2 regions of the Micromonospora sp. LA-10 genome follow, and region 1 is predicted to be linked to the other one. Evidence: riboswitches for the same ligand, from Rfam matches in the RefSeq annotation. Region 1 holds a riboswitch; the other holds the start of a gene.
What was found. Region 1 has a riboswitch for thiamine pyrophosphate ahead of ACSDG8_RS24360 (ECF transporter S component). Riboswitches for the same ligand answer to the same signal wherever they lie in the genome.

Region 1 (14,080 bases):
CTGGGCGAGTCCGACCGGATCATCACGCTGTTCACCCGCCGGCACGGCCGGTTGCGCGCGGTGGCCCGGGGCGTGCGGCGCACCATGAGCCGGTTCGGCGCCCGGCTGGAGCCGTTCGGGCACGTCGACCTCCAGCTCGCCGGTGACCCCAAGGGCAACCAGGGCAGCTCGCTGCACACCGTCAGCCAGGTCGAGGCGATCGAGCTGTACGGCAAACGGTTCCTCGGCGACTACCCGCGCTACACGGCGGCCAGCGCGATCGCCGAGACCGCCGAGCGGCTCACCCCGGTCGAGCGCGAGCCGTCGCTGCGGCTGTTCCAGCTCACCCTCGGCGCGATGAAGTCGCTGGCCCGCGGCGAACACGCCACCACGCTGGTGCTCGACGCGTACCTGCTGCGGGGCATGGCGTTCGCCGGCTGGGCGCCGGCGCTCGCCGCCTGCGCGGTCTGCGGCGAGCCGGGCCGGCACCGCGCGTTCTCCGTACCGGCCGGCGGCGCGGTCTGCCCGGACTGCCGGCCCCCCGGCGCCGCCCACCCCGCGCCCGCCACGCTGGAGCTGATGTCCGCGCTGACCTCCGGCGACTGGGGGTACGCCGACGCCGCCGAGACCGGTGTACGCCGCGAGTGCAGCGGGCTGGTCGCGGCGCACCTCCAGTGGCATCTGGAACGCGCGCTACGCTCGCTGCCGCTGGTCGACCGGGGCGCCCCGGCGTCCGGCGCGGTCCCGTCGCCCGGCGGCGCGGGGCCGGATGTGGTCCCGCCGCGCTCCGGCGCCGGGCCCGTCGCCGGTGTGAACAGGGAGATGACCGAGTGATCCGATCGACGAGGGCGACCCGCCGCGAGCCGGTGCCGCCGACCCCGCACCCCTCCGGCGCCCGTCCGCCGGCGCTGCCGCCCGCCGCGGTGCCCCGGCACGTCGCCATCGTGATGGACGGCAACGGCCGCTGGGCCAAGGAACGCGGCCTGCCCCGCACCAAGGGGCACGAGCAGGGCGAGCACAGCCTCTTCGACACCGTCGAGGGCGCCATCGAGATGGGGATTCCCTACCTGTCGGCGTACGCGTTCTCCACCGAGAACTGGCGGCGTTCGCCGGACGAGGTCCGCTTTCTGATGGGCTTCAACCGCGACGTCATCCGCCGCCGCCGCGACCAGCTCGTCGACCTGGGCGTCCGGGTGGTCTGGTCGGGCCGCGCGGGCCGGCTGTGGAAGAGCGTCATCTCCGAGCTGCAGACCGCCGAGGAGATGTCGCGCGGCAACTCGACGCTGACGCTGCAGTTCTGCGTCAACTACGGCGGCCAGGCGGAGATCGCCGACGCCGCCGCCGGGATCGCCCGCGACGTCGCCGCCGGCAAGCTCGACCCGGCCAAGGTGAACGAGAAGACCGTGGCGCGGTACCTCTACCACCCCGAGGTGCCCGAGGTCGACATGTTCCTGCGCCCCTCCGGCGAGCAGCGCATCTCCAACTTCCTGCTCTGGCAGACCGCGTACGCCGAGCTGGTCTACCTGGACACGCTCTGGCCCGACTTCGACCGCCGCCACCTCTGGTACGCCTGCGAGCTGTACGCCCAGCGCGACCGCCGCTTCGGCGGGGCCCTGCCCAACCCGGTGGCCCCGGGGGCCTGAGGTCAGGCTTACCGACGCGCCGCGCTGGGTACGGATACCGGTAGACGACAAACGCGGAGGTGAACCACATGATTCAGAAGCGGATCGCGCAGTGGGCGGTCATGGCGGTCGCCGTGCCGCTGGCGGCGGCCGGCGCGCGCCGGCTCAGCCACACCCTGGAGGCCCGTCGCGGCCCGTCCGGGGTGAGCCGTCTGCTGACCAAGGGCGCCGACCTGGTCCGGCCGCAGAAGGCCAAGCGCCGCCGGTTCTTCTGACCGGCGACGTCCGGCCCCATCGGTACGCCCCGCATCCGGCTTTCCGGCCGGGCGCGGGGCGTTCCGCTCTACGATCGGCGCAGGGCGTGCCGCCGGGTGTGCGCCCGCCACGGGGGTGGAGGATGCGCGAGCTCCGGTACGAGATGACTGCTGCCCTGGCCGCCGCCGACCTGGTGGAACCGGACCGCCGGGACGCGGTCGCCGGGTTGTGCGCCGAGGTGGCGCAGCGGTGGTGCGCCGAGCTGGGGCACACCCCGGCGGTCCGTTCCGGCGAGATCGGCGAACTGGCGGCGGGCGAGCCGGCGGCCGGCTGGGCCCCCGACCCGCACGCCCAGCGGGCCTGGTGAGCGCGGCGTTTATGCCTCCACTTCGGAGCGGTCGCCCGCCCAGAGCGTGTGGAACGAGCCGTCCCGGTCCACCCGGTGATAGGTGTGCGCGCCGAAGTTGTCCCGCAGGCCCTGGATCAGCGCGGCCGGCAGCCGCTGTGCCCGCAGCGCGTCGAAGTAGGCCAGCGACGACCCGAAGGCCGGTGCCGGCACGCCCGCCCGGGCCGCGTCGGCCACCACCCGTCGCCAGGCCGGTACGCCGGCGCTGACCCGCTCGGCGAACCACGGCGCGACGAGCAGCGTCGCCAGGTCCGGCTCGGCGTCGTACGCCTCCCGGATCCGGTCCAGGAAACCGGCCCGGATGATGCAGCCGCCCCGCCAGATGGTGGCCGTGCCGCCCAGGTCGATGTTCCAGTCGTACTCCCGGCTGCCGGCGCGGATGTGGTCGAACCCCTGCGCGTACGCGACGATCTTGCTGGCCAGCAGCGCGCGGCGCACGTCCTCGACGAACGCGTCCCGGTCCTCCACCTGCCACTTGTCGCCCGCGTCGGCGAACACCCGGCGGGCGGCCTCACGCTGGTCGGCGTGGCCGGACAGCGACCGGGCGAACGTGGCCTCGGCGATGCCGGTGATCGGGATGCCCAGGTCGAGCGCGCTCTGCACGGTCCAGCGGCCGGTGCCCTTCTGCTCGGCCTGGTCGAGCACCACGTCCACGAACGCCTGGCCGGTGGCCGCGTCGGTGTGGCCGAGCACGTCGGCGGTGATCTCGATGAGGAACGACCCCAGCTCGCCGCCGTTCCACTCCCGGAAGATCTCCGCGATCTCCGCCGGGCTCGCCGACAGCCCGGCCCGCAACAGGTCGTACGCCTCGGCGATGAGCTGCATGTCGGCGTACTCGATGCCGTTGTGCACCATCTTCACGAAGTGGCCCGCGCCGTCCGGCCCGACGTGCCGGCAGCAGGGCTCGCCGTCCACGTGCGCGGAGATCTTGGAGAAGATCGGCCCCAGCTTGCGGTACGACTCGGCCGAGCCGCCCGGCATGATGCTCGGGCCGAGCAGCGCGCCCTCCTCGCCGCCGGACACGCCGGTGCCGACGAAGTGCAGCCCGTGCTCGCGCAGCGCCTCCTCGCGGCGGCGGGTGTCGGCGAAGTGCGCGTTGCCGCAGTCGACGACGATGTCGCCCTCCTCCAGCAGCGGGACCAGCTCGTCGATGACCGCGTCGGTGGGCGCGCCGGCCTTCACCATCACGATCACCGCGCGGGGCCGCTCCAGCGAGCCGACGAAGTCCGCGAGCGACTCCGACGGCACGAACGTGCCCTCGTCGCCGTGTTCGGCGACCAGGCTGCGGGTACGTTCCGGCGATCGGTTGTGCACCGCCACGGCGAAGCCGTTGCGGGCCAGGTTCCGGGCCAGGTTGCGGCCCATCACCGCCAGACCGGTGACCCCGATCTGCGCCGTCGCCTGCTCTGCCATGCGTACCGCCACCTCTCGTCCGTACTGCCGTGCTGCGACCGTATCGCGGTCGTCGGGAAAGTGGGCCACCGTGTCCACAGGGTGTGACCGGTGGGTGGCCGTACGTCCCACGGGATGTTCTCGCGTAATTCGGGTGCGGGGCGTGCCGGTTGCGGGATAGCGTTGCCGCATGCGTATCTGACGCCCCACCTCCGAGCCCGGTCCACCGCCGCCAGTGCCGTGGACCCGTCCTGCTCCGGGCGTCCGCATCCCTTTCCCGCCGCCGTCGGCCGCGGTGTCTGTCGTGATCGGAACGCACCGGAGCCCTCGCTCGGCGCGTCCCGGTCGGCGCGCCCGCACGACAGGAGGCCCGCGAATGCCCGCGAAGCGCAATCCGAAGAAGTCCCGCAAGCAGTCCTCGCCACAGGGGATCCCGCCGAACCTCGACGCGCTCGCGGTGAGGCCGCCCGCGGTGGTGCTCCCCACGGAGCCGGTGGCGCCCGCCGTCGCCTCCGGGGCGTCCGCCGAGGCCGCGGGGCCGGTGTCGCTCCCGGAGACGCCGGTTCTGCCCGGCGCATCCGCGACGCCGCCCCGGTCGGGCCCACCGGCAGGGCGTCAGGCGCGGCTCGGTGGACGTAGCCAGCGTGCCGGCCAGACCCGGTTCTACGCGTTCCGCCGGAGCTGACCGGCAGAGGCGTTCCCGCGACCGTTCGGGAAGGAGTGAGCCCGCCCTGCCGTCACCGGCAGGGCGGGCTCACGGGGTGAGGCAGGATCAGCAGGTGCCGATCCCGTTCCGGGCGGTGCAGTCGCAGCGCCGGATGCCGTTCACGCAGCGGCAGTACAGGTAGTAGGGCTTCCCGGACCGGCAGTCGCAGTAGGCACCCCAGCCCGGCGTGCAGGCTGTCGCCGCAGCGGCAGCCGTGGTCTTCGGGACGACCAGGCTGAGCACCCGGTCGCCCAGTGATTCGATCAGTCGGATCATCGGGCTCCTCCTTATCGATGTTTCCCGCCGGTAGGCAGGACTTCGATGATCATACATGTTTATGACGCTCGATGACCCGCTGAAGCGACCTCGCGTTTCACCACGCCGAGCACATCCGAGTGAGCGAAGTAGCCAAGCTGCCGCGAATCGTGACTTGCCGCCCGGTTGTCGCCGATCAGCACCAGCAGTCCCGGCGGCACGGTCGCCGGCGGGCCGTCCTCGACCGCGCCGGGCAGGTCCGGTGGCGCCGGATCGCCCGGCAGGGCCGCGATCCGCTTGATCAGCCAACCCTCGTCCACCACCGGCCGGCCCCTGCGGGACCGCCGAGGGGGCGCCTGCCGCTCACCCGGCCATCCGGCGACCACGACCTGGCCGGTACGCAGAGCCGAGGGCGGCACCCGCCGCACCAGCACCCGATCCCCGGGGCGGTACGTCGGGAGCATGCTCTCACCGTGGACGGTGACCAGCACGTACCGCTCACGCAGCCACCACACCACCGCGACCGGCGCCGCCACGGCTGCGACGAGCGCGGCGACCACCGCGATCGGCCGGGTCACCGTGCCTCCTCCGGTACCGGATCGAGCTGGTAGCCGTCGGCCTGACGACGGAACAGCTCGGCGTACGCGCCGCCGGCCGCCAGCAGCTCGGTGTGCGTCCCCTGCTCGGCCACCCGCCCGTCGGCGAGCACCACGATCCGGTCGGCGTCGCGGATCGAGCCGAGCCGGTGCGAGACGAGGACACTGGTACGGCCGGACCGGTGGGCACGCAGCGCGGTGTGCACCTCGTACTCGGCGTCCGGGTCGAGGCCTGAGCTGGGCTCGTCGAGGATCATCAGGTCGTGTTCCTCCCGCAGGTAGGCGCGGGCCAGCGCGATCCGCTGCCACTGCCCGCCGGAGAGGCGCACCCCGGTCTGCAGGTCACCCTGGTCCGACTCGCCGAAGAAGATCCGGGTGAGCAGGGTGTCGTAGCCGTACGGCAGCGCCTCGACCACCGGATGCACCCCGGCCTTGCGGGCCGCCCGGACCAGCCGGTCCCGCTCGTCGGACACCGGGAGGTTGCCGACCCCGATGTTCTCCGCCGCGCTCAGGTCGTAGGCCATGTAGTCCTGGAAGACCGCGCCGATCCGGCGGCGGAGCTGCGCCACGTCGAGGTCGCGCAGGTCGACGCCGTCCCAGAGGATCGCCCCCCGGCTCGGGTCGTAGAAGCGGCAGAGCAGCTTGACGATCGTGCTCTTGCCCGCGCCGTTGAGCCCGACCAGTCCCACCGCCTGACCCGCCGGCAGGAACAGGTCGACGCCGCGCAGCACCCAGGGCAGCTCGTCGCTGTAGCGGAACCAGACGTCGCGCAGCTCGATGCCCCGGCGCAGTGGCCGCACCGGCGCCGGATCGACGGCGAGCGGAAGATCCACCGGACCGGTGGCGATCACCGCGAAGTGGTCGAAGAGCAGCAGTTGCTCGTGTCCACTGGCGACGGCACGCACCAGCGCGTTGAGCCCGGTCTGCACGCCCGCGAGCGCGGCGATCACGATCGAGACGTCGCCGACGGTCAGCTCGCCCGCGTACGCCGCCCGTACCGCCCAGAGCAGCCCGGCCCCGCCGACCACCGCCGCGAGCACCCCCAGCCCGCCCTGGATGAGCAGCTCCCGCCGATCGACCCGGCGCAGTGCCTGGTTGGCCCGGCGTCGCTCCCGCAACATCCGCCCGCGCAGGAAGTCCTCCAGGCCGAACAGCCGGATCTCCTTCGCCGCCTGCACGTCCTGGAGCAGGCCCCGGTAGACGATCTCGGTGCGTTCCCACGGGCCGACCTGCCACTGCACGCGCGCCCGCCGCCGGGCGAGGGCCAGCTCGGCCAGGAACACGGGTACGGCGGCCAGCAGGACCAGCCCGGTGAGGGCCGGACTGAGCAGGGCGAGCGATCCGACGAAGCCGCCGACCAGCAGCACCCCGCGCACCAGGCCGAAGGCCGCCTCCACCAGTTGGACCGGCATGGCCGCGGCGTCCTGGGCCAACCGTAGCCGGTCCAGGAAGACCGGGTCCTCCAGCCGCGCCAACCCGACCTGGCGTCCCACCGAACGGTAGAGCTCGTCGTCGGCGACGAGGGCGACGTTCCGTCCGATCTCGCCGGTCAGATACGCGCCGAGCTGCGGCAGCAGGGCGGTGCCGAGCCCGGCGACGGCCAGCCCGGCCCCGGCGCCGAGCACGGTGCCCCAGGCCGCCCCGCTGCCGACCGCGTCCAGGACGACCTTGAGCAGCCAGGCGGTGACGATCGGCAGTACCCCGCTCGCCAACGTGACAAGGCCGTAGGCGGTGGTGGCCAGGAGCGCCCCGCGCCGGACCAGGCGGGCGCCCATGACGGCTGCGGCCAGCAGCGGCCACCGCCGCCGATCGGCCGCCTCAGGCGCACTGCCCGGTGGGGTCATCCGGCCACGGGGGCCGAGAGGTCTTCGATCAGGGAGCCGCTGGCGACGACGACGCCGGATTCGTCGATCAGGCCGATCGCCGGGAAGCCCTGCACCCCGAAGGCGGTGCAGAGTGGCCCTCCGTCGGATTCGACGACGACCCGGGCCACCGGGGTCAGCGCGGCGACGTACTCGTCGGCGGCGTCCCGGCCGCTCGCCACGATCCCGACGACGTGGTCCCGGCCGCCGGGGTGCTCGGCCGCGTACCGGATGAACTGCGGCATGCGCTCCCGGCAGGGGGTGCAGTCCGGGGAGAAGAACCCGACGAGGGTGCGCCCGGTCAGCCCGTCCCGGGTGACTGTCACGCCGTCCTCGGTGACCGCCTGGAATGGCGCGACGGTGCTCCCGGCCCCGAGCATGATCTGGTCGCTGTGCCCGTGCCCGGCCTCGAGAGCGGTGAGCCGTACGGTGTGCTCGCGGAGCCGCCTGATCACTCCGACGGCGAGGATCAGGTTCAGCAGGCCGATGATGCCGACGACGATGACGGCAGCGGCGAGATACGCCATGGGGTTGCTCCTTCGTGCTTGTCGGAGTGCTCGACTACCTCGGGGTCACTGGTCCACCGGCGCCTCTGTCGGGCACGCCACGGCGTCCGGTGCCGGGCCCGGCAGGCTGGCCGACGAAGAGGTCGGTGATGTCGTCGAACCACACGAAGAGCAGCCCGCCCACCGCGCCGGCCACCGCGGCCACGGCGACGCCCGCCGGGGGCACTTCGCCGGTGGGGCCGGCGGCTGCCACTCCCAGCAGCGCGGCGGTGATCAGCAGGCCGTTGCGGAGCAGGTGTCGCCGGCCGAGCGGTGCGCCCGTAGCGCCGAAGCAGCGGCACGCAACCCGTTGCCGGCGGCCCAGCGTGACGGCGATCCCGATGCTGAAGGCGACCAGGAGCAGGGCCGCGAGCACGTGGCCGAGCCGACGGGTCGGCGGCACCAGCAGCAGGACCGGGACGGCGGCTTCGGCCAGGCCGACCAGACCGGCGACGGCGGGGACGAGCCGCGTCGGCACCACCCGCATGGCGGCGAGCGAGGCGACGAACTCGCGCCAGGACGCGCGGCTGCGGACCTTGCCGAACGTCGCGGCCAGGAAGACCACGCCGATCAGGCAACGCAGCGCGATGTCCAGGTGATCAAGCACCGGGCCAGGCTAACAATATTGACCACGATCACGAAAGGAGATCGTCGATCTCCTGATCGGCGGGGGGTCAGCCGATCAGCGGGCGGAACGTGCCGAGCAGCACGCTGAGCGTCAGTGCCGCGCCGGCGATCAGCGCCGCCCCGATGATCAACAGCGTGTCGGCGAGGACGAAGCGCTGACGGCGGGCGACCGAGCGCGGAGTACCCGCGTCGAAGCCCCGGGCGTCCATCGCCACCGCGAGCCGGGTACCCCGCCGGATCGCGCCCACCAGCAGCGTGAACGCGGTGGACCCGAACAGCCGCAGCTTGGCCACCGGGTTGCGGCCGGCGTCCACGCCGCGGGCCCGCCGGGCCATGCTGATCATCCGCCACTCCTGCTCCAGCAGCGGCACCATCCGGAACGCGGCCAGCGCCCCGATGGCGAACCGGGCGGGCGCCTTCGCGTTCTGGATCAGCGCGTCGGCCAGGTCGGTCGGGTCGGTGGTGGCGAACACGACGACGCCGGGCAGCGCCACCGCCAGCATCCGGAGCACCAGACCCAGCGCCATGACCAGCACACCTTCGGTGACCAGCACCGGGCCGGCCTGGAGCAGCACCGGGCCGGAGCGGTCGGCGGCGAAGAGCACCAGCGTGACGAGGATGCCGACGGCACCGGCGAGCAGCGGCCAGGCCCGGCGGGCCAGCACCCGGTAGCGGACGCCGAACAGCGGCAGCACCGCCAGCTCGACGGCGATGGCGACAGCCGGGGCCACCGGATCGAGCGTCGCCACCAGGATCAGCGTGAAGACCATCGCGGCGGCCAGCTTCGCCACCGGGTTGCGCCGGGCCAGCGGGGCGCCGGGCGCGGCGACCGGTTCGACGTTGATCACGAGGACGCCCCGGCGGGGGAGCGGTCCAGGACGAACGTCCGGTCGGCCAGCGCGGCGACGAAGTCCTCGTCGTGGGTCACCGTGACCACGCCGTGCCCCGCGTCGCGCAGCTCGGCCAGCAGGTCGACCAGCTCCAGCCAGGTGCGCCGGTCCTGGCCGAACGTGGGCTCGTCGCAGATCAGCAGGCGGGGCGCGGTGGCCAGCGCCGTCGCCACGCTCAGCCGCCGCGCCTCGCCGCCGGAGAGGGTGTACGGGTTGGCGCCGGCCAGCCGGTCCAGCCGCAGCCGTTCCAGCAACGCGTCCACGGTGGCGGTCACCGCTGCCTCGGGCTGACCGGTGCGGCGCGGGCCGAGTGCCAGCTCGTCGCGGACCGTGGCGGTGACGAACTGGTGCTCCGGGTCCTGGAACACCGAACCGATCCGGCGCACCAGCGCGGGCGCCCGCCAGCGGTGCGGGGGAGTGCGCGCGTCCCGCCCCGCCAGCTCCGCCGACGCGGTGACGGTCCCCGTCGCGGGTGGCAGCAGGCCGCCCAGGAGCAGCGCCAGCGTGGACTTGCCGGCCCCGTTGGGGCCGAGGACGGCGAGCGCCTCGCCGGCGCGTACCCGGAGGTCGGTGGAGGCCAGCCGGGGTGGCAGGCCGAGCCGCTGCGCGGTGAGCAGCACGTCGCCGGGCGCCGTGGTGGCGTGCCGGGGTGGCGCGACGTGGCCGGGTACCCAGACCCCGGCGGCGGCCAGCGCGTCGCCGTGCGCGGCGAAGACCGCATCGGGCGGCCCGTCGGCGCGCACCCCGCCGCCGGGTTCCAGCACCACCACGCGGTCGACCAGCGGCAGCGCCTCGGTGACCCGGTGCTCGACCAGGATCATCGTGGTGTCCGGGTCGAGCGCGTTCGCGACGGACCGGCGGATCAGCGCGGCGCCGGCCGGGTCGAGGTTGGCGGTGGGCTCGTCGAGCAGCAGCAGCCCGGGGCGCAGCGCGATCGTGCCGGCCAGCGCCAGCCGTTGCTGCTCACCGCCGCTGAGCGCGGCGGTCGGGCGGTCCCGGAGGTACGGGAAGCCGACCCGGTGCAGCGCCTCGTCGACGCGGGGCCAGATCTCGTCGGCCGGCACGCCCCGGTTCTCCAGCCCGAACGCGACGTCGTCGCCGGAGCGGGCCATGACGAGCTGGGTCTGCGGGTCCTGGAACAGGATGCCGACGCGCTCGCGGGCCTTGCGCGGGTTTAGCCCGTCGATCTCGACGGTGCCCTCCTGCTCGCCGGAGTCCTCCGGCAGCAGCCCGGCCAGCGCCGCCAGCAGCGTGCTCTTACCGGCCCCGGAGGGTCCGAGCAGCAGCACCCGCTCGCCGCTCTCCACGCGCAGATCCACCCCGCGCAGAGCCCAGCGTTTCCGTCCCCCGTGCCGCCACCCGAACCCCCGCAGCACCACCCCGCTCACCGCCCACCCACCCCCTCTCCTCCGTCGATCATGAGGTTGACGGCGATGACGGGTGCCGAAACGGCCGCCAACTTCATGATCAACACGATGGAGGGCGTCAGACCAGGGCTCGGTCGCGGCCGGCGGGGAAGCGGTCCAGCACGCCGGTGTTCGCCAGCGCGCGGGTGAGGACGTGCGCGCCCAGACCGGCGACGATCGTGGCGCTGACGATCGTGATCAGCGCGTACGGGAGGCGGTAGGAGGCGAAGTCGTACGCCTCGTTCCAGTAGACGAAGTCGAAGATCGCCGCGCCGAGGCCCGTCATCGCGCCGGCCAGCACCGCCACCGGCAGCTTGAACGAGCGGTACCGGAACGCCGCGAACGCCAGCTCGGCGCCGATGCCCTGCATCAGGCCCTGGAGGATCACGATGCCCGCCCACTGGCTGCCCAGCAGGGCGGAGATGATCGCGGCCACCGTCTCGCAGTACAGCGCGGCGCCCGGCTTGCGGATGATCAGGCCGGCGAGCACCGCCGGGATCAGCCACACGCCGTAGAGCACGGCCTGCGCCGGTGGGAAGAACGCGAACGCCGCGTCGGTGGCGCTCCAGAGCAGGCCCCAGGCCCAGAACACGACGCCGAAGGTGACGGCGATGATCGAGGCGACGACGATGTCGACGGTACGCCAGCGGTTGCTGTCGGTGTGGTTCACGGTTGGCTCCCAGTTCGTCGAGGTGAACCAGGAGAAGACGCACGCCGCGCCCGGTGGTCACCGGACGTCGACGCGGCTGGAGGTCGACCGAACTCCCTGCGCTGGCATTACCCAGATCAGGTTCGAGGGTCTGCGGGCACCGGCCCGCACTCTCAGCGCTGTGCGCTCCCCTGTCGGATGTGAAGTTGTCTCGTCGCAGACGCTAGCACCGACCACGGGCCCCGGCCCAGCAGGGCGAGTGTCGGTATGGTGGCGATCATGCTGGTGGATGCGCGGGGACTGACGTTCGAGGTACGCGCCGGCGGCCCCGAGGGCGGTGACCCGGTCCTGCTGCTGCACGGCTTCCCGCAGCACTCCGGCGAGTGGGACGCGGTCACGCCCGCGCTGCACGCTGCCGGGCTGCGCACGTACGCGCTCGACCAGCGCGGCTACTCGCCCGGCGCGCGGCCGGCGGACGTCGGGGCGTACCGGATTCCGGAGCTGGTGGCCGACGCGGCCGGCGTGCTGGACGCGCTCGGGGTGACCCGCGCGCACCTGGTCGGCCACGACTGGGGCGCGATCGTGGCCTGGGGCCTGGCGGCGGCGCATCCGGAGCGGGTACTGACGCTGACCGCGGTGTCGGTGCCGCACCCGGCCGCGATGGGGCACGCGCTCGCCACCGACCCGCGGCAGAAGATCAAGTCCGCCTACATCACGTTGTTCCGCAAGCCCGGTACGGCGGAGCGGGTGCTGCTGGCGCTGAACGCCGCCGCGTTGCGCCGGATGCTCAGCGGTGTGGGCGACGCCGGCACGATGGCCCGGTACGCCGAGCCGATGCGCGAGCCGGGCGCGTTGACGGCGGCGCTGAACTGGTACCGCGCGATGACCGGCGCGGACATGAAGGCTGTCGCCCCGGTCGGGGTGCCGACCACGTTCGTGTGGAGCGACAAGGACGTGGCGATCGGCCGGACCGCCGCGCAGGCGTGCGCCGCGCACGTCACCGGCGAATACCGGTTCGTGACGCTGCCTGGCATCAGCCACTGGATCCCGGACGAGGCGCCGGGCCCGCTGGCCGAGGCGATCCTCGCCCGGTGCGCAGGAACGGAGGAGGCATGACGGTGAGCGCCGAGGCGTACCTGGCGGTGGTGACGGAGACGATCGGCCGGGTGGCCGCCGAGCAGCGGCGCAACGTGGCCGACGCGGCCGACCTGATCGCGGCGGCGCTGCGCGCCGACGCTGTGGTGCACGCGTTCGGCACCGGGCACTCCGAGGCGCTGGCCATGGAGATCGCCGGGCGGGCCGGCGGCCTGGTGCCCACCAACCGGATCGCGCTGCGTGACCTGGTGCTGGTCGGCGGCGACCCGGCCGGCGTGCTCGGCCCGAAGCTGGAACGCGACCCGGAGGTGGCGCACCGCCTCTACGAGCTGGCGCCGATCCGCCCGCAGGACGTGTTCGTGCTGGCCTCGAACTCGGGCGTGAACGGCGCGATGGTCGAGTTCGCGTCCATCGTGAAGGAACGCGGGCACGGGCTGGTGGCGATCACCTCGGCGCAGCACTCGGCGCGGATGACGTCGCGGCACCCGTCCGGCCGCAAGCTCGCCGACTTCGCGGACGTGGTGCTGGACAACGGCGCGCCGTACGGCGACGCGACGCTGCCGCTGCCGGGCGGCGGCGCGGTGGGGGCGGTCTCGTCGATCACCGCGGCGCTGCTGGCCCAGCAGATCGTCGCCGAGGTGGTGGCCCGGCTGGTCGCGGCGGGGGAGCGTCCGCCGGTCTACCTGTCCGCGAACATCACCGGCGGCGACGAGCACAACGCCGAGCTGGAGGCACGATACGCGGGGCGTATCCGCCGCGGCTCCTGAGCCGGTTTCGCGATCGCCCGAACCGGGCACAGGCGGTGCGCCGGTGGGCGTTTTCCCGCCGGCCGTGCCGTCTCCCGGGGAGGTCCGCGAGTGTCGAAGGAATCCGAGAAGCAGCGCTGGCAGCGCAACTTCGCCGATCTGTTGCAGGAGCTGCGGGTCGCGCAGACCGGCGTGCAGATCCTGTTCGCCTTCCTGCTGACGCTGCCGTTCAGCGCCGGGTTCGACCGGACCACCGAGTTCCAGCGTGACATCTACATTCTGGCGCTGCTGACCGCCGCCGCGTCCGCCGCGATGATCATTTCTCCGGTGGCGTTCCACCGGGCGCTGTTCCGCCAGGGACGCAAGCCGGAACTGGTCCGCTTCGCCCACCGGATGGCCACCGGCGGCCTGTTCTTCATGCTGATCGCGATGGTCAGCTCGGTCCTGCTGGTCACCGACTTCGTACTGGATCGGCCGATCGCGTTCCTGCTCAGCGCGCTCACCGGCCTCTGGTTCCTGATCTTCTGGGCGATCCTGCCGTTCAGCCGGCGCAACTGGGGTGAGGACGACATCGACGACGAGGACGACGCCCCGCAGTCGCTCACCGACTGACCGTCCGCCAATCGGACGTGCACACGGCGCTACCCCTGGGTAACACCCGGGGGTAGCGTCGTTTTCGTCGAGCGCGTCGACGCAGCCGGACCGACGAGGAGGCAGCCGTGACCACGACACAGAACAGCCGGCCCGAGTCCCCCGACGGCGCGGGGCCGCTGCCCACGGAGGCGGGCCAGGTCACCGAGAAGGAGGCCCGCCAGGTCGCCGAGGCGGCCCGCGAGTCGGCCTGGGACCGGCCCAGCTTCGGCAAGGAGTTGTTCCTCGGCCGTTTCCGCCTCGACCTGATCGACCCGTGGCCCCGGCCCGACCCGGGCGAGGTGGCCCGCGCCGACGAGTTCCTCGGCGCGCTGCGCGCATACCTGGGGTCCGAGGTGGACGGCGAGGCGATCGAGCGGGACGCGCGCATCCCCGACGAGGTGTTCCACGGCCTGGCC
Region 2 (14,080 bases), 710 kb from region 1:
CGCTTCGGCGTACGCTGCTGTCCTCCATCCCGGGCGCGGCGGTCACCTCGATCAAGATCGACGGTGTGCTGCACGAGTTCACCACGATCCCCGGGGTCAAGGAGGACGTGGTCGAGCTCGTCATGAACATCAAGGAGCTGTGCGTCAGCTCCGAGCACGACGAGCCGGTCAGCATGTACCTGCGCAAGCAGGGCCCGGGCGACGTGACCGCCGGTGACATCCAGCCCCCGGCCGGTGTCTCGGTGCACAACCCGGACCTGAAGCTCGCCACCCTCAACGGCAAGGGCCGGCTCGACATGGAGCTGACCGTCGAGCGGGGTCGCGGCTACGTCACCGCGGCGCAGAACAAGCAGGCGGGCGCCGAGATCGGCCGGATCCCGGTCGACTCGATCTACTCGCCGGTGCTCAAGGTGACGTACCGGGTCGAGGCGACGCGTGTCGAGCAGCGGACCGACTTCGACCGGCTGATCATCGACGTCGAGACCAAGCCGTCGATGGGCCCGCGTACCGCGCTGGCCTCGGCCGGCTCGACGCTGGTGGAGCTGTTCGGGCTCGCCCGTGAGCTGGACGAGACCGCCGAGGGCATCGACATCGGGCCGTCCCCGCAGGACGCCCAGCTGGCGGCCGACCTGGCCCTGCCGATCGAGGAGCTGGACCTGACCGTCCGCTCCTACAACTGCCTCAAGCGCGAGGGCATCAACTCCGTTGGTGAGCTCATCGGGCGTACCGAGGCCGACCTTCTCGACATCCGCAACTTCGGCCAGAAGTCGATCGACGAGGTCAAGATGAAGCTCGCCGGGATGGGCCTGGGGCTGAAGGACTCGGCTCCGAACTTCGACCCGGCGCACGTCGTGGACGCCTTCGGTGAGGCGGACTACGACACCGACGACTACCGCGAGACCGAGCAGCTCTAGTCCGCGCTGCCGCCACACCTGAGGAGCACCAAGCATGCCCACGCCCACCAAGGGCCCCCGCCTCGGCGGCAGCCCCGCGCACGAGCGGCTGATGCTGGCCAACCTGGCCACTGCGCTGTTCCAGCACGGCAAGATCCAGACCACCGAGACGAAGGCCCGGCGGCTCCGTCCGCTGGCCGAGCAGCTCATCACCAAGGCCAAGCGTGGCGACCTCGCCTCGCGCCGCCGGGTGCTGGGCGTCGTCAAGGACAAGGACGTGGTCTACGCCCTGTTCGACCAGATCGCGCCCCGGTACGCCAACCGCAACGGTGGCTACACCCGGATCGTGAAGACCGGTCCGCGCAAGGGTGACGCCGCTCCGATGGCGATCATCGAGCTGGTGGAGGAGCTTCAGGTCGCCGAGCCGAAGGCGAACAAGAAGACCGCCGCCCGCAAGGCCGCGCAGCAGGACAAGGTCGAGGCCCTGGCCCCGGCCGAGGAGAAGCCGCGCTCCAGCGAGGGTGACCAGGACGCCGAGGCTCCGGTCTCCGCGTCGGGTGACACCGCCGCCGCCCGCGAGGACAGCGACGAGGCCACCGAGAACGACAAGGCCTGAGATCAGGCTCGACCGGGCCCGGCATCCCCTCGGGGGTGCCGGGCCCGTCGCCGTCGACAGGAGGTACGAGGTGGACGAGCGGATCCGGCTGCGGCTGGACGTCTCGTACGACGGCACGGACTTCTCCGGCTGGGCGCCCCAGCCGACCCGGCGCACAGTGGCCGGCGTGCTGATGCAGACGCTGGACCTGGTGCTCGGCGCGGGCACGGCGACCGGCCTCACAGTGGCCGGGCGTACCGACGCCGGGGTGCACGCCACCGGGCAGGTCTGCCACCTCGACCTGCCGGACCCGGTGTGGCGGGAGCACGAGGGGCGCCTGCTGCGCCGGCTGGCCCGGCTCCTGCCGCCGGACGTGCGGGTACGCGCCATGACCGAGGTGCCGGGCGACTTCGATGCCCGGTTCTCGGCCACGTTCCGGCGCTACGAGTACCGGGTCACCGACGCCCCGTGGGGCGCCGAGCCGCTGCGCCGCCGGGACACCCTCGCCTGGCCCAAGCCGCTGGACCTGGCGGCGCTGAACGCCTCCGCCGCCGGTCTGGTGGGCGAGCACGACTTCGCCGCGTACTGCCGGCGCAAGGAGAACGCCACCACGCTGCGCGAGGTGACCCGGCTGGACTGGCGGCGCGACCCGGACGGGATCCTGGTCGCCACCGTCCAGGCCGACGCGTTCTGCCAGAACATGGTGCGCAGCCTGGTCGGGGCGATGCTTGTCGCCGGGGACGGGCGGCGGCCGGTCCAGTGGCCGGCCGGTCTGCTGACCCGCCGGGAGCGGTCCAGCGAGGTGACAGTGGCGCCCGCGCACGGCCTGGCGCTGGTCGAGGTGGGCTACCCGGCCGACCCGGCCGGGTACGCCCGCCGCGCCGAGGCGACCCGCCGGTTGCGGGTGCCGGTGGCCGAGGGCTGACCGGAGGTCAGTCGGAGCCCCGCTGACCGCTGTCCTCGGCCGAGTCGGCGTCGGGCTGTCCGGCCGTTCCACTCGCCGCGCGACGGTCGAGCACGCCCCGGTTGAGGTGCAGCTCGATCAGGTCGTACATGATCTCGCGGGCGGTGGCGTCGTCGCTGCCAATGCGTTCCCCGTCGGCGCGGGTGACCAGGCAGAAGGCGACGTAGTGGCCGCGTACCTGCCAGGCGACCCGGGCCGCGGCCCGTTCCACCGCCTCGGTGTCGTCGCCCGCCGCCATGCCACGGAACCGTCCCTGCCGCTGGTCGAGCAGCGGCCGGATGCGGTCGCGTACCCGCTGGGCGGTGGCCACGTCGGTGAGGTTGAACAGGCCGGCGGTGACCAGGTGGTCGCCGTCGGGGGAGCGGAGCGTCCCCCGCACGACCTGGTTGCAGCCGAGCCGGACCAGCAGGTCGGCGATCTCGCCGGTGGCCGCGACCTGGCACTTCGTGCTGGCCTGGGTCTTGAGCACCCGGTAGGCCGGCTTTCCGTCGGTGACCACCAGGTCCTTGGCCGGGAAGACCTCCTTGGCGGTGAGCGTCGCCTGGTCGGTGTCCCGGGAGTCCAGGTCGGTCCCGCCGGACGGGGCGCTCGACTCGCTCGCCTGCGGGGTCGGCTGAGCGGCCGGAGGCGTGGCGGTGCGTTCGTCGAGCAGCGCGGCGACGGCGAGCCCGGTGAGTGAGAGCAGGAGCAGCACCGCGGCGCCACCGACGAGCGCCTGCCAGAACCGGCTGCCGCCGGTACGGCGGTCGGCGCGCCGGGTCCGGGGCAGCTCAGAGACGTCGCCGGCGCGGGTGGTCGGGCTGGCGGGGATCGGCACGGTCTGCCGGGTCGCGGCCGCCGGCACGGGTGCGGGCGCGGGCGGTGCGGGCTGCGGCACCGGGGAAGGCGCCGGGGGTGGCGCGGGCCGTCCCGGTGTCGGGGCCGGGGGCGCCGGGGCCGGGGCGCGGGCGTCGTCGGCCACCTGCTGCCCGTCGGGTCCGGCCGGTGGCAGCGCCTGCTGCTCGGGCGCTCCGGCCGGCGGCAGCGCCGGCTGCGCGGCGGGACGGGCCGGTGGCGGCAGCGACGGCGTGGGGAAGCGGGAGCGCGACGGACCCGCGGGCGGGGGCGTCGTGGCTGCGGGCCCGGTCGGGGCCGACCCGGGCTTCGGGTACTCCAGGAAGGCGTCCTCATCGGACTCGTACCGGTACACCATGTGGCATAGAGTAGGACTGATTGTCCCTTTCAGGGGTAATATCGGGAAATTCTGGCGAAGTGGCGTCCCACTCCGCCCACGACACCGTCGCCGGAACCGTTCCGGCCCGGTGCGACAATGCCGACGTGACCGGCGACCACTACTTCACCGCTGAGCCAACGGCCCCGGCCCGTCCGCGCGAGGTCGAGTTCACAGTCGGCGGACGGGACTACACGCTCGGCTCCGCCGGAGGCGTCTTCTCCGCCGGCCGGCTCGACCCCGGCACCGCCGTGCTGCTGCGCAAGGCCGAACTGCCGCACGCCGACGTCACCGGCGCGCTGCTCGACATCGGCTGCGGCTTCGGCCCGATCACCTGCGTCCTCGCCACGAACGCGCCGAAGGCCACGGTCTGGGCGGTGGACGTCAACGAGCGGGCCCGCGCCCTCACCGCCGCCAACGCGGCCCGGGTCGACGCCGCCGACCGCGTCCACGCCGTCGCGCCCGACGAACTGCCCGACGACGTCACCTTCACCCAGATCTGGTCCAACCCGCCGATCCACATCGGCAAGCCCGAGCTGCACGCCCTGCTGCTGCGCTGGCTGCCGCGGCTCACCCCGGACGGCGTGGCCTGGCTCGTCGTCGCCCGGCACCTCGGCGGCGACTCGCTGCACCGCTGGCTCGTCGAGCAGGGCTGGTCGGTCGAGCGGCACGCCAGCCAGAAGGGCTACCGGGTGCTGCGGGTCACCCGGTAATCCGGTGTCGTCCACCGGCCCCGCTCGGGCAGGATGCCCGCGTGGGATACGTGGACGTGGCAGGGGTCGGGCACATCCTCCCGGACGGACGGGAGCTGTTCGCCGACGTGTCGTTCCGCGTCGGCGAAGGCGCCAAGGTGGCGCTCGTCGGCCCGAACGGCGCCGGCAAGACCACGCTGCTGCGGATGGTCGCCGGTGACCTGCCGGTGAAGACCGGCGCTGTCGCCCGCTCCGGCGGACTCGCCGTGATGCGGCAGTTCATCGGCATGATCGGGGACGAGTCCACGCTCGCCGACCTGGCGCTCTCCCTCGCCCCGCCGGCGCTGCGCGACGCCGGGCGGCGGCTCGCCGAGACCGAGGCGGCCATGCGGGCGGCCGAGGTCCGCGGCAAGTACAGCTCCACCGCCGCCAAGGCCCAGCTCGCGTACGCCGAAGCGCTCGGCGCCTGGGGCGAGACCGGCGGGTACGACGCCGAGGTGCTCTTCGACACCGTCGCCACGATCGTGTTGGACCTGCCCTGGGACAGCGTCCGCGACCGGCCGGTACGCACGCTCTCCGGCGGCCAGCAGAAGCGCTTCGCGCTGGAACTGCTGCTACGCGGCCCGGACGAGGTGCTGCTGCTCGACGAGCCGGACAACTTCCTCGACGTACCCGGCAAACGCTGGCTGGAGGCGCGGCTGCGCGAGTCGGCCAAGTCGGTGCTCTACGTCTCGCACGACCGGGAACTGCTGGCCCAGACCGCCGACCGGGTCGTCGCGGTGGAAGGCGGCAGCGCCTGGGTGCACCCGGGCGGCTTCGCGAGCTGGCACGACGCGCGGGTGGCCCGCCACGCCCGCCTCGACGAGCTGCGCAAACGCTGGGACGAGGAGCACCAGAAGCTGCGCGAGCTGATGCTGATGTACAAGCAGAAGGCCGCGTACAACGACGGGATGGCGTCGCGCTACCAGGCCGCGCAGACCCGGTTGCGCAAGTTCGAGGAGGCCGGGCCGCCGCCCGTACCCCCGAAGGACCAGGACATCCGGATGCGCCTGACCGGCGGGCGGACCGGCAAGCGCGCGGTCATCGCCGAGCAGCTGGAGCTGGACGGCCTGACGTACCCCTTCGACCTGGAACTCTGGTACGGCGACCGGGTCGCGGTGCTCGGCGCGAACGGCACCGGCAAGTCCCACTTCCTGCGCCTGCTGGCCCGGGGCGGCACCGACCCGGAGCCGGGCAACACCCCCGTCGACGGCGCCGCCGCGCTCGCGCCGGTCGCGCACGGCGGCGTGGTCCGGCTCGGCGCGCGCGTGCGTCCCGGGCACTTCTCGCAGACCCACGACCGCCCCGAGCTGATGGCGAAGACGCTGGTCGAGGTGCTGTGGCGCGGCGACGAGCACCGGGCCGGCATGGACCGGCACGCCGCCATGGCGGCGCTGTCCCGGTACGAGCTGGCCGGTCAGGGCGACCAGCGGTTCGGCACGCTCTCCGGCGGCCAGCAGGCCCGCTTCCTGGTGCTGCTGCTGGAGCTGTCCGGGGCGACGCTGCTGCTGCTCGACGAGCCCACCGACAACCTCGACCTGGCCTCGGCCGAGGCGCTGGAAGCCGGGCTGACCGCGTTCGAGGGAACGGTGGTCGCCGTCACCCACGACCGGTGGTTCACCCGTACCTTCGACCGGTTCGTGCTTTTCCGGGGTGACGGCGACGTGGTGGAGACGCCGGAACCGGTCTGGGATGTGGGCTGAGCTGCTACCCGAGGGTGCGCCCCGGGGAGCGGGCATAGGGTGGATCTCGTGAGTGAGATGACCTATCGCCGGCTGGGCGACTCCGGGCTCGTGGTCTCCGTGGTCGGCATCGGCTGCAACAACTTCGGCCGCAAACTCGACCTCGACGGCACCCGGGCGGTCGTGGACGCCGCCCTCGACGCCGGGATCAACTTCTTCGACACCGCCGACATCTACGGTGAGCCGCAGGGCGCTTCCGAGGAACTGCTCGGCCAGGCGCTCAAGGGCCGCCGCGACGACGTGGTGGTGGCCACCAAGTTCGGCATGGACATGCACGGCGCGAACGGGCCGGACCACGACGCCCGGGGCGCCCGCCGCTACATCGCCCGCGCCGTCGAGGCGTCGCTGCGCCGGCTCGGCACCGACCACATCGACCTCTACCAGATGCACGAGCCCGACCCGGGCACCCCGATCGACGAGACGCTCGCCGCGCTCGACGACCTGGTGACCGCCGGCAAGGTCCGCTACCTCGGCAACTCCAACTTCGCCGGCTGGCAGATCGCCGACGCCGACTGGACCGCGTCGTCGCAGGGGCGTACCCGGTTCATCTCCGCGCAGAACCACTATTCGCTGGTGGAGCGCGGAGCGGAGGACGAGGTGATCCCGGCGTGCGAGCGCTTCGGCCTCGGCATGCTGCCGTTCTTCCCGCTCGCCAACGGGCTGCTCACCGGCAAGTACAAGCGGGGCGAGGCGCCCCCGTCGGGCAGCCGCCTGGCCGGTGGCGGCCGGTACGCCGAGCGGCTGGCCGCAGCGCGCTGGGACGTCATCGAGGCGATCGAGGCGTACGCGGCCGAGCGCGGAATCAGCATGCTCCAGGTGGCCATCGGCGGCTTGGCGGCGCGTCCCGCCGTGACGTCGGTGATCGCCGGCGCCACCACCCCCGACCAGGTGAAGGCGAACGCCCAGGCCGGAACATGGCAGCCCACAGAAGAGGACCTGGACGCCCTGGACGCCATCCTCTAACCCCCCACCCCCTCTTCGCGCGCGCCGATCTTGCAGTCGGGGCCCCTCGGATGTCTGGTTCGTGGCATCTGTCGGGGCTGGAACTGCAAGATCGGCGCGCGTTGCGGTGGGACGAACGTTACGGGGGGCTTCCGTACGGGCGGGAGGCGTCGTACGGTAGGCCGCAAGTGACCCACGGGAGCCCGGTGCGGACCGGGCTGAGAGGGGGGCTGGGAGCCCCCGACCGTTGAACCTGATCCGGGTAATGCCGGCGCAGGGAGGAGCGTTGCCGTGCTGTCCCTGGGACGACTGCATCTCATCACCGACACCCGGCCGGGGCGTGACCCGCTCGCGGTGCTGCGTGCCGCCCTGCCGGTGGCCGGCGCCGAACTCGTCGTGCAGGTGCGCGTCGAGGACGACGCGACCGACCGGGAGGCGTACGAGCTGGCCCGGCTGGTGGTCGACGCCTGCCGGCCGTACGGGGCGCGGTGCCTGGTGAACGACCGGCTGCACGTGGCGCTCGCGGTGGACGCCGCCGGTGGCCACGTCGGCGCGGACGACCTGCCGGTGGCCGCCGCGCGCCGGGTGCTCGGCCCGGACGCCGTGCTCGGCGCGACCGCCCGGGAACCGGTGGGTGCCCGCGCGGCCGTGGACGAGGGCGCGAGCTACCTGGGTGTGGGCCCGTGCCACGTCACCACCACCAAGTCCGGCCTGCCGGAACCGATCGGCCCCGAGGGGATACGCGCGGTCGCGGAGGCGGTGACCGTGCCGGTGATCGCGATCGGCGGGGTGACCGCCGCGAGCGTGCCGGCGCTGCGGGCCGCCGGGGCGTACGGGGTGGCGGTGGTCGGCGCGCTCAGCCTGGCCGCCGATCCCGCGCACGCGACCGCCGAGCTGATGCGGGCGCTGACGTGTTAAGAGGGGGCCCTTCCTCTACCGGAGGCGTTAACAGGGGGCCCTTCCTTACCGACGTGGCGGTGGTGGGGGGCGGGCCGATTGGGTGGGCGATCGCGTGGCGGTGCGCGCAGCGCGGACTGCGCGTGGTGGTGCACGACGACCGGCCCGGGTCGGGCGCCTCGTCGGTGGCCGCCGGGATGCTGTCGCCGGTCGCCGAGGCGTACTTCGGTGAGCGCGAGCTGACCGCGTTCCTGGTCGATTCCGCCGCACGCTGGCCCGGTTTCGCGGCCGAGCTGGCCGAGGCGAGCGGCGTCGACATCGGGTACCGCACCGAGGGCACGCTCGTCGTCGGGCTCACCGCCGACGACCTGGCCGAGGCGGGGCGGCTGTGGTCGTACCAACAGGGTCTCGGACTGCCGATCACGCCGCTGCGGCCGTCGGAGCTGCGCGACCGCGAACCGGCGCTGGCGCCGCGTGTGCGCGGCGGCGCGGTGGCCCCCGGCGACCACCAGGTCGACCCGCGCCGGCTGGTCGCCGCGCTGCGCACTGCCGCGGAACGGGCCGGTGTGGAGCTGCGCCCGGCCCGCGTCGGCGCGTTGTCCGAGGTGGACGCCCGGGTCACAGTGGTCGCGGCCGGCTGCGGCGCGGCGGCGCTGACCGGCCTGCCGGTCCGCCCGGTGAAGGGCCAGGTGCTGCGGCTGCGCGCGCCGGGTGGCGGTCCGCCGGGCTTCCGGCACGTGATCCGGGGGTACGCGGACAGCGAGTCGGTCTACCTGGTGCCCCGGGACAGCGGTGAGGTCGTCCTCGGGGCGACAGTCGAGGAGCGCGCGGACACCGAGGTGACCGCCGGTGGCGTGCTGACACTGCTGCGCGCCGCGGCGGAGCTGGTGCCGGAACTCGTCGAGTACGAGCTGGCCGAGGCCGTCGCCGGGTTGCGCCCCGGTACGCCGGACAACGCGCCGATCATCGGGCCGCTGCCCGGGCGACCGGGCGTGCTCGCCGCGACCGGGCACCACCGGCACGGCATCGTGCTCACCCCGGTCACCGCCGACCTGGTCACCGAGCTGATCGTCACCGGCGAGCCGGATCCCGCGCTCGCCCCCTTCACCCCGGACCGCTTCGGGAAGGAGCGCACGTGGAACTGATCGTCAACGGCACCGGCCGGACGCTGCCCGAGGGCGTCACAGTCGCCGAGGTGGTCCGCACCGTCACCGACCGGGAGCGCGGGCTCGCGGTGGCGGTGAACGGCGAGGTGGTGCCGCGCGGCGGCTGGTCGGCGAGCGTGCTGCGCGACGGCGACCGGGTCGAGGTGCTCAGCGCCACCCAGGGCGGGTGAGCAGCATGTCCACGTTGGAGATCGGCGGGGGCGAGTTCGGCTCCCGGCTCATCCTCGGCACCGGCGGCGCGGCGAACCTGCACGTGCTGGAGCAGGCGATCCGGGCCTCCGGCACCGAGCTGGTGACGTTGGCGCTGCGCCGGGTGGACACCACGCCCGGCGGGTCGGGCGGCCTGCTCGACCTGGTGGATCGGTGCGGCGTACGGCTGCTGCCGAACACGGCCGGCTGCCGTACCGCTGTGGAGGCGGTGAAGACGGCGCACCTGGCCCGGGAGGCGTTCGACACCGACTGGGTGAAGCTGGAGGTGATCGGCGACGAGCGCACGCTCCTGCCCGACGGGGTGGAGTTGCTGCGCGCCGCCGAGGAGCTGGTGGCGGACGGGTTCACAGTGCTGCCGTACACGTCGGACGATCCGGTGCTCGCGCGGCGGCTGGCGGACGTGGGCTGCGCGGCGGTGATGCCGGCCGGGTCGCCGATCGGCTCCGGGCTGGGCATCGGCAATCCGCACCACATCCGGCTGATCCGGCAGGCCGTCGACGTGCCGGTGGTGCTCGACGCGGGCATCGGCACCGCCTCCGACGCGGCGCTCGCGATGGAGCTGGGCTGCGACGCGGTGCTGCTCGCCAGCGCCGTGACCCGGGCCGCCGACCCGGTGGCGATGGCCACGGCGATGCGGTACGCGGTCGAGGCGGGCCGCCTGGCGTACGGCGCGGGCCGCATCACCCGCCGCTTCCACGCCCAGGCGTCCACCCCGGACGACGGACGACCCGACCTGTGACCGCCGCCCACGTCGCCGCTCCCGGCGTCCGCACCCCCGTCGCGGGCGATCTTGGTACGAAGTCGCCCCTGGGAGGGCGGCCGCGTACCAAGATCCCCCGAGGGCCGACCGGGATCGTGGTGTTGACCGATCGGCGGGTGGCTCGGGGGGCGCTCGTCGACGTGGTGGCGGGGGCCGTGGGTGGGGGAGTGCGGTGGGTGGTGCTGCGGGAGAAGGATCTGCCGCGCGCCGAACGCCTCGCCCTCGCCGTCGAGCTGCGCGCGATCCTCGCCGAGGCGGGCGGCACGCTCGTCGTCGCCGGACCCGATCCGCTCGACGGGGACGCGGTGCACCTGCCGGCCGCCGGCCCGTACCCGCCGCCCGCCGTCGGGCTCGTCGGCCGCTCCTGCCACGACACCGCCGAGCTGGCCCGGCTCACCACCGAGCACTACGCCACGCTGTCCCCGGTCTACGAGACGAGAACCAAACCCGGCTACGGCCCACCCCTGCACCCCGACGGCCTACGCGAGCTGATCGCGGTCAGCCCCGTGCCGGTGCTGGCACTGGGCGGCATCGAAACCACAGCTCAGGTCACCGCATGCGTAGAGGCAGGCGCAACAGGAGTAGCAGTCCTGGGCGCGATGATGCGCGCGGATGACCCGAGAGAAACCGCCACCACGCTGGGCAGAGCTTTCGAAGAGGCGGCCACCCGTGTGGCGCGCCCCCACCCGGCAGACACCGACGGAGGCCCGCACGCGACAGGGCGGCGGCCGACCGTGCCCACGGAGGGATCAAGCCTGACCGCCCGGAGTGGGCACGGTCGGCCGCAGCCCCAACCGCAACCACCGTCGGCCGCAGCCTTCACAGCAACCACCGGAGAAGACAAGTGACGCCGAGAACAGTTCTCACAGTGGCAGGATCCGACTCCGGAGCAGGAGCAGGCATCCAGGCCGACCTCAAGACGTTCGCCGCGCTCGGGGCGTACGGCACCAGCGTGCTCACCGCCGTCACCGCGCAGAGCACCAGGGGCGTGGACGCCGTACTGCCGCTGCCGCCGCAGACCGTGCGCGAGCAGATGGACAGCGTGCTCGGCGACTTCGACGTCCGCGCCGTGAAGACCGGAATGCTCGGCACCCCTGCGGTCGCCGACGCGGTGGCCGAGGCGGCCCGCGCCGGGCGCCTGCCGCACCTGGTCGTCGACCCGGTGCTGGTCGCCACCAGTGGACACCGGCTCGGCGTGGTGGAGGCGGTCGAGCGGCTCCTGCCGTACGCGGAAGTGGCGACACCGAACTGCGCGGAGGCCGCGGCCCTCACCGGAGGCCCGGTGGGCACCGTCGAGGAAATGGTGGCAGCGGCCGAGGCGCTGGCGGCGCGCGGCCCGGCGTTCGTGGTGGTGACCGGCGGCGACGTGGACGACGACGGCGAGTCGGTCGACGTGCTGGCCGGTGGCGGGACGACGCGCCTGCTGCGCGCGCCCCGGGTGGACACCCGGCACAACCACGGCACCGGCTGCTCGTTCTCGGCCGCCGTCGCGGTCCGGCTCGCCGCGGGCGACGCGGTGCCGGTCGCGGTGGAGGCCGCCAAGGAGTACGTCACCCGCGCGCTGACCGGCGCGCGGACCTGGGAGCTGGGCGCGGGACGCGGCCCGCTGGACCACTTCGGCTGGTCCGCATGAGCGACAGGGAGGCTCACATGCAGGCACGTCGCAAGGTGTACGTGGAAGGGTCACGCCCGTACATCCGGGTGCCGTTCGCCGAGGTGCCGCTGACCGGGGACAACCCGCCGGTACGGCTCTACGACACCTCCGGTCCCGGCTCCGACCCGGAGGTGGGGCTGCCCGCGCTGCGCGGGCCGTGGATCGCCGAGCGCGGCGACGTCGCCCCGGTATGCGGCGCCGGCACGCCGCTGGCCGGAACCCGTCCGACTCAGCTCGCGTACGCGCGGGCCGGGATCGTCACGCCGGAGATGGAGTTCGTGGCGATCCGGGAGTCGGTGTCGCCCGAGTTGGTGCGGGACGAGATCGCCGCCGGGCGGGCCGTGCTGCCGCTCAACGTCAACCACCCGGAGTGCGAGCCGGCCATCATCGGCAAGGCGTTCCTGGTCAAGGTCAACGCGAACATCGGCACCTCGGCTGTCACCTCGTCGGTGGCCGAGGAGGTGGAGAAGCTGACCTGGGCGACCCGGTGGGGCGCGGACACCGTGATGGACCTGTCCACCGGCAAGCGCATCCACGAGACGCGCGAGGCGATCGTGCGGAACTCGCCGGTGCCGATCGGCACGGTGCCGATCTACCAGGCGCTGGAGAAGGTCGGCGGCGACCCGGTGAAGCTGAGCTGGGAGGTGTTCCGCGAGACCGTCGTCGAGCAGGCGGAACAGGGCGTCGACTACATGACGGTGCACGCCGGGGTGCTGCTGCCGTACGTGCCGCTGGCGGTGGACCGGGTCACGGGCATCGTGTCCCGGGGCGGCTCGATCATGGCGGCCTGGTGCCTGGCGCACCATGAGGAGAACTTCCTCTACACGAACTTCGCCGAGCTGTGCGAGATCCTCGCCCGGTACGACGTGACGTTCTCCCTCGGCGACGGCCTGCGGCCCGGCTCCATCGCCGACGCCAACGACGAGGCGCAGTTCGCCGAGCTGCGCACGCTCGGGGAGCTGACGAAGATCGCCTGGGAGCACGACGTCCAGGTGATGATCGAGGGCCCCGGGCACGTGCCGATGCACAAGATCAAGGAGAACGTGGACCTCCAGCAGGAGTGGTGCCACGAGGCGCCGTTCTACACGCTCGGGCCGCTGACCACCGACATCGCGCCCGCGTACGACCACATCACCTCCGCGATCGGCGCGGCGATGATCGGCATGTTCGGCACCGCCATGCTCTGCTACGTCACCCCGAAGGAGCACCTCGGGCTGCCGGACCGCGACGACGTGAAGGCGGGCGTGATCGCGTACAAGATCGCGGCGCACGCGGCCGACCTGGCCAAGGGGCACCCCGGCGCGCAAGCGTGGGACGACGCGCTCTCGAAGGCCCGGTTCGAGTTCCGCTGGGAGGACCAGTTCAACCTGGCGCTCGACCCGGAGACCGCGCGGTCGTACCACGACGCGACGCTGCCCGCCGAACCCGCGAAGACCGCGCACTTCTGCTCGATGTGCGGCCCGAAGTTCTGCTCCATGAAGATCACGCAGGAGCTGAAGGAGTACGCGGCGCGGGGCATGCGCGGAAAGTCGGAGGAGTTCGTCGCCGGCGGCTCACGGGTCTACCTGCCACTGGCGTGAGCGGGGGCCGGGGCGGGCTGTCCATGCCCGCCCCGGCCGACTCTCAGGCGCGGTGGTGCCGCCCGGTACGCAGCGAGCGGGCGTCGTCGGCGTTGTCGTCCGAGGCGAGACCGGCCACCCAGTCCACGTACTCGTCGTCGGCCGCGTCGACGGGCTCGGCCGTACGCTCCGCCGGCTCCGGTTCCTCCTTCGCCCGGTTGCGCCGGAACAGGCCGCGCCGGGCCTTCGGCTTCCCGGCGGGCGCGTCGGCGTCGTCCGGCCCGGCGTGCCGCCCGCGTCGCGTACCGGGGTCCGGCTCGCCGGTCCCGGATGCCGCCTCGGGCAGCGCCGCACCCGCCGGTACGGCGGTCTCCGGCTCCGGCCACTGGACCGGCCCGGCCGGGCGGGCGTTCGTGGCGAGCGCGTCCCATCCGCTGCTCGCGCCCGGCTCGGGCAGACCCCGGTGGCGGGGACGCGGCGTCGGCTCGGCCGGGGCGGTCGTCTCGTCGCCGTCCCGCGTCGGCGCGTCCGGTCCGCTGGTGACGCGGTGCGGGCGGGCGGCCGGGGTGATCGGCCAGGCCGGGCGTACGTCGCCCGCCTGCCCGCCGGCGTCCTCGAACATCGGGAACCGTGGCCGGGGCGATGTGGCCGGCGCCGGGTCGTCGAAGAAGAAGCCGCGGGTGGGGCGCTCTGCGGGCGGTGCGACGTCGCCGGTGGGGGAGCCGAGGTCGGCGTTTCCAGCGGCATCCGGGGCGGG

Region 2: it holds a riboswitch for thiamine pyrophosphate, as region 1 does, so the genes downstream of both, thiE (thiamine phosphate synthase) here and ACSDG8_RS24360 (ECF transporter S component) in region 1, are expected to answer to the same signal.

What each region holds. Positions count from the first base shown of each region.
Region 1 covers NZ_CP195710.1:5,147,592-5,161,671, forward strand. Annotated here, with positions in the region: gene recO (DNA repair protein RecO) at 1-813, shown strand, start outside; gene ACSDG8_RS24305 (isoprenyl transferase) at 846-1,622, shown strand; gene ACSDG8_RS24310 (hypothetical protein) at 1,691-1,876, shown strand; gene ACSDG8_RS24315 (thioredoxin reductase) at 1,999-2,223, shown strand; gene gndA (NADP-dependent phosphogluconate dehydrogenase) at 2,233-3,675, opposite strand; gene ACSDG8_RS24325 (hypothetical protein) at 4,427-4,636, opposite strand; gene ACSDG8_RS24330 (S26 family signal peptidase) at 4,696-5,193, opposite strand; gene ACSDG8_RS24335 (ABC transporter ATP-binding protein) at 5,190-7,055, opposite strand; gene ACSDG8_RS24340 (TlpA disulfide reductase family protein) at 7,052-7,600, opposite strand; gene ACSDG8_RS24345 (MauE/DoxX family redox-associated membrane protein) at 7,635-8,225, opposite strand; gene ACSDG8_RS24350 (energy-coupling factor transporter transmembrane component T family protein) at 8,293-9,093, opposite strand; gene ACSDG8_RS24355 (ABC transporter ATP-binding protein) at 9,090-10,523, opposite strand; gene ACSDG8_RS24360 (ECF transporter S component) at 10,621-11,211, opposite strand; TPP riboswitch at 11,287-11,393, opposite strand; gene ACSDG8_RS24365 (alpha/beta fold hydrolase) at 11,470-12,306, shown strand; gene ACSDG8_RS24370 (sugar isomerase domain-containing protein) at 12,303-13,052, shown strand; gene ACSDG8_RS24375 (DUF6328 family protein) at 13,143-13,643, shown strand; gene ACSDG8_RS24380 (acyl-CoA dehydrogenase family protein) at 13,751-14,080, shown strand, end outside.
Region 2 covers NZ_CP195710.1:4,440,979-4,455,058, forward strand. Annotated here, with positions in the region: gene ACSDG8_RS21070 (DNA-directed RNA polymerase subunit alpha) at 1-914, shown strand, start outside; gene rplQ (50S ribosomal protein L17) at 949-1,509, shown strand; gene truA (tRNA pseudouridine(38-40) synthase TruA) at 1,580-2,413, shown strand; gene ACSDG8_RS21085 (hypothetical protein) at 2,421-3,644, opposite strand; gene ACSDG8_RS21090 (class I SAM-dependent methyltransferase) at 3,770-4,375, shown strand; gene ACSDG8_RS21095 (ABC-F family ATP-binding cassette domain-containing protein) at 4,417-6,096, shown strand; gene ACSDG8_RS21100 (aldo/keto reductase) at 6,136-7,098, shown strand; TPP riboswitch at 7,263-7,374, shown strand; gene thiE (thiamine phosphate synthase) at 7,369-7,995, shown strand; gene thiO (glycine oxidase ThiO) at 7,989-9,119, shown strand; gene thiS (sulfur carrier protein ThiS) at 9,110-9,310, shown strand; gene ACSDG8_RS21120 (thiazole synthase) at 9,316-10,089, shown strand; gene ACSDG8_RS21125 (thiamine phosphate synthase) at 10,158-10,958, shown strand; gene thiD (bifunctional hydroxymethylpyrimidine kinase/phosphomethylpyrimidine kinase) at 10,955-11,743, shown strand; gene thiC (phosphomethylpyrimidine synthase ThiC) at 11,761-13,344, shown strand; gene ACSDG8_RS21140 (hypothetical protein) at 13,388-14,080, opposite strand, start outside.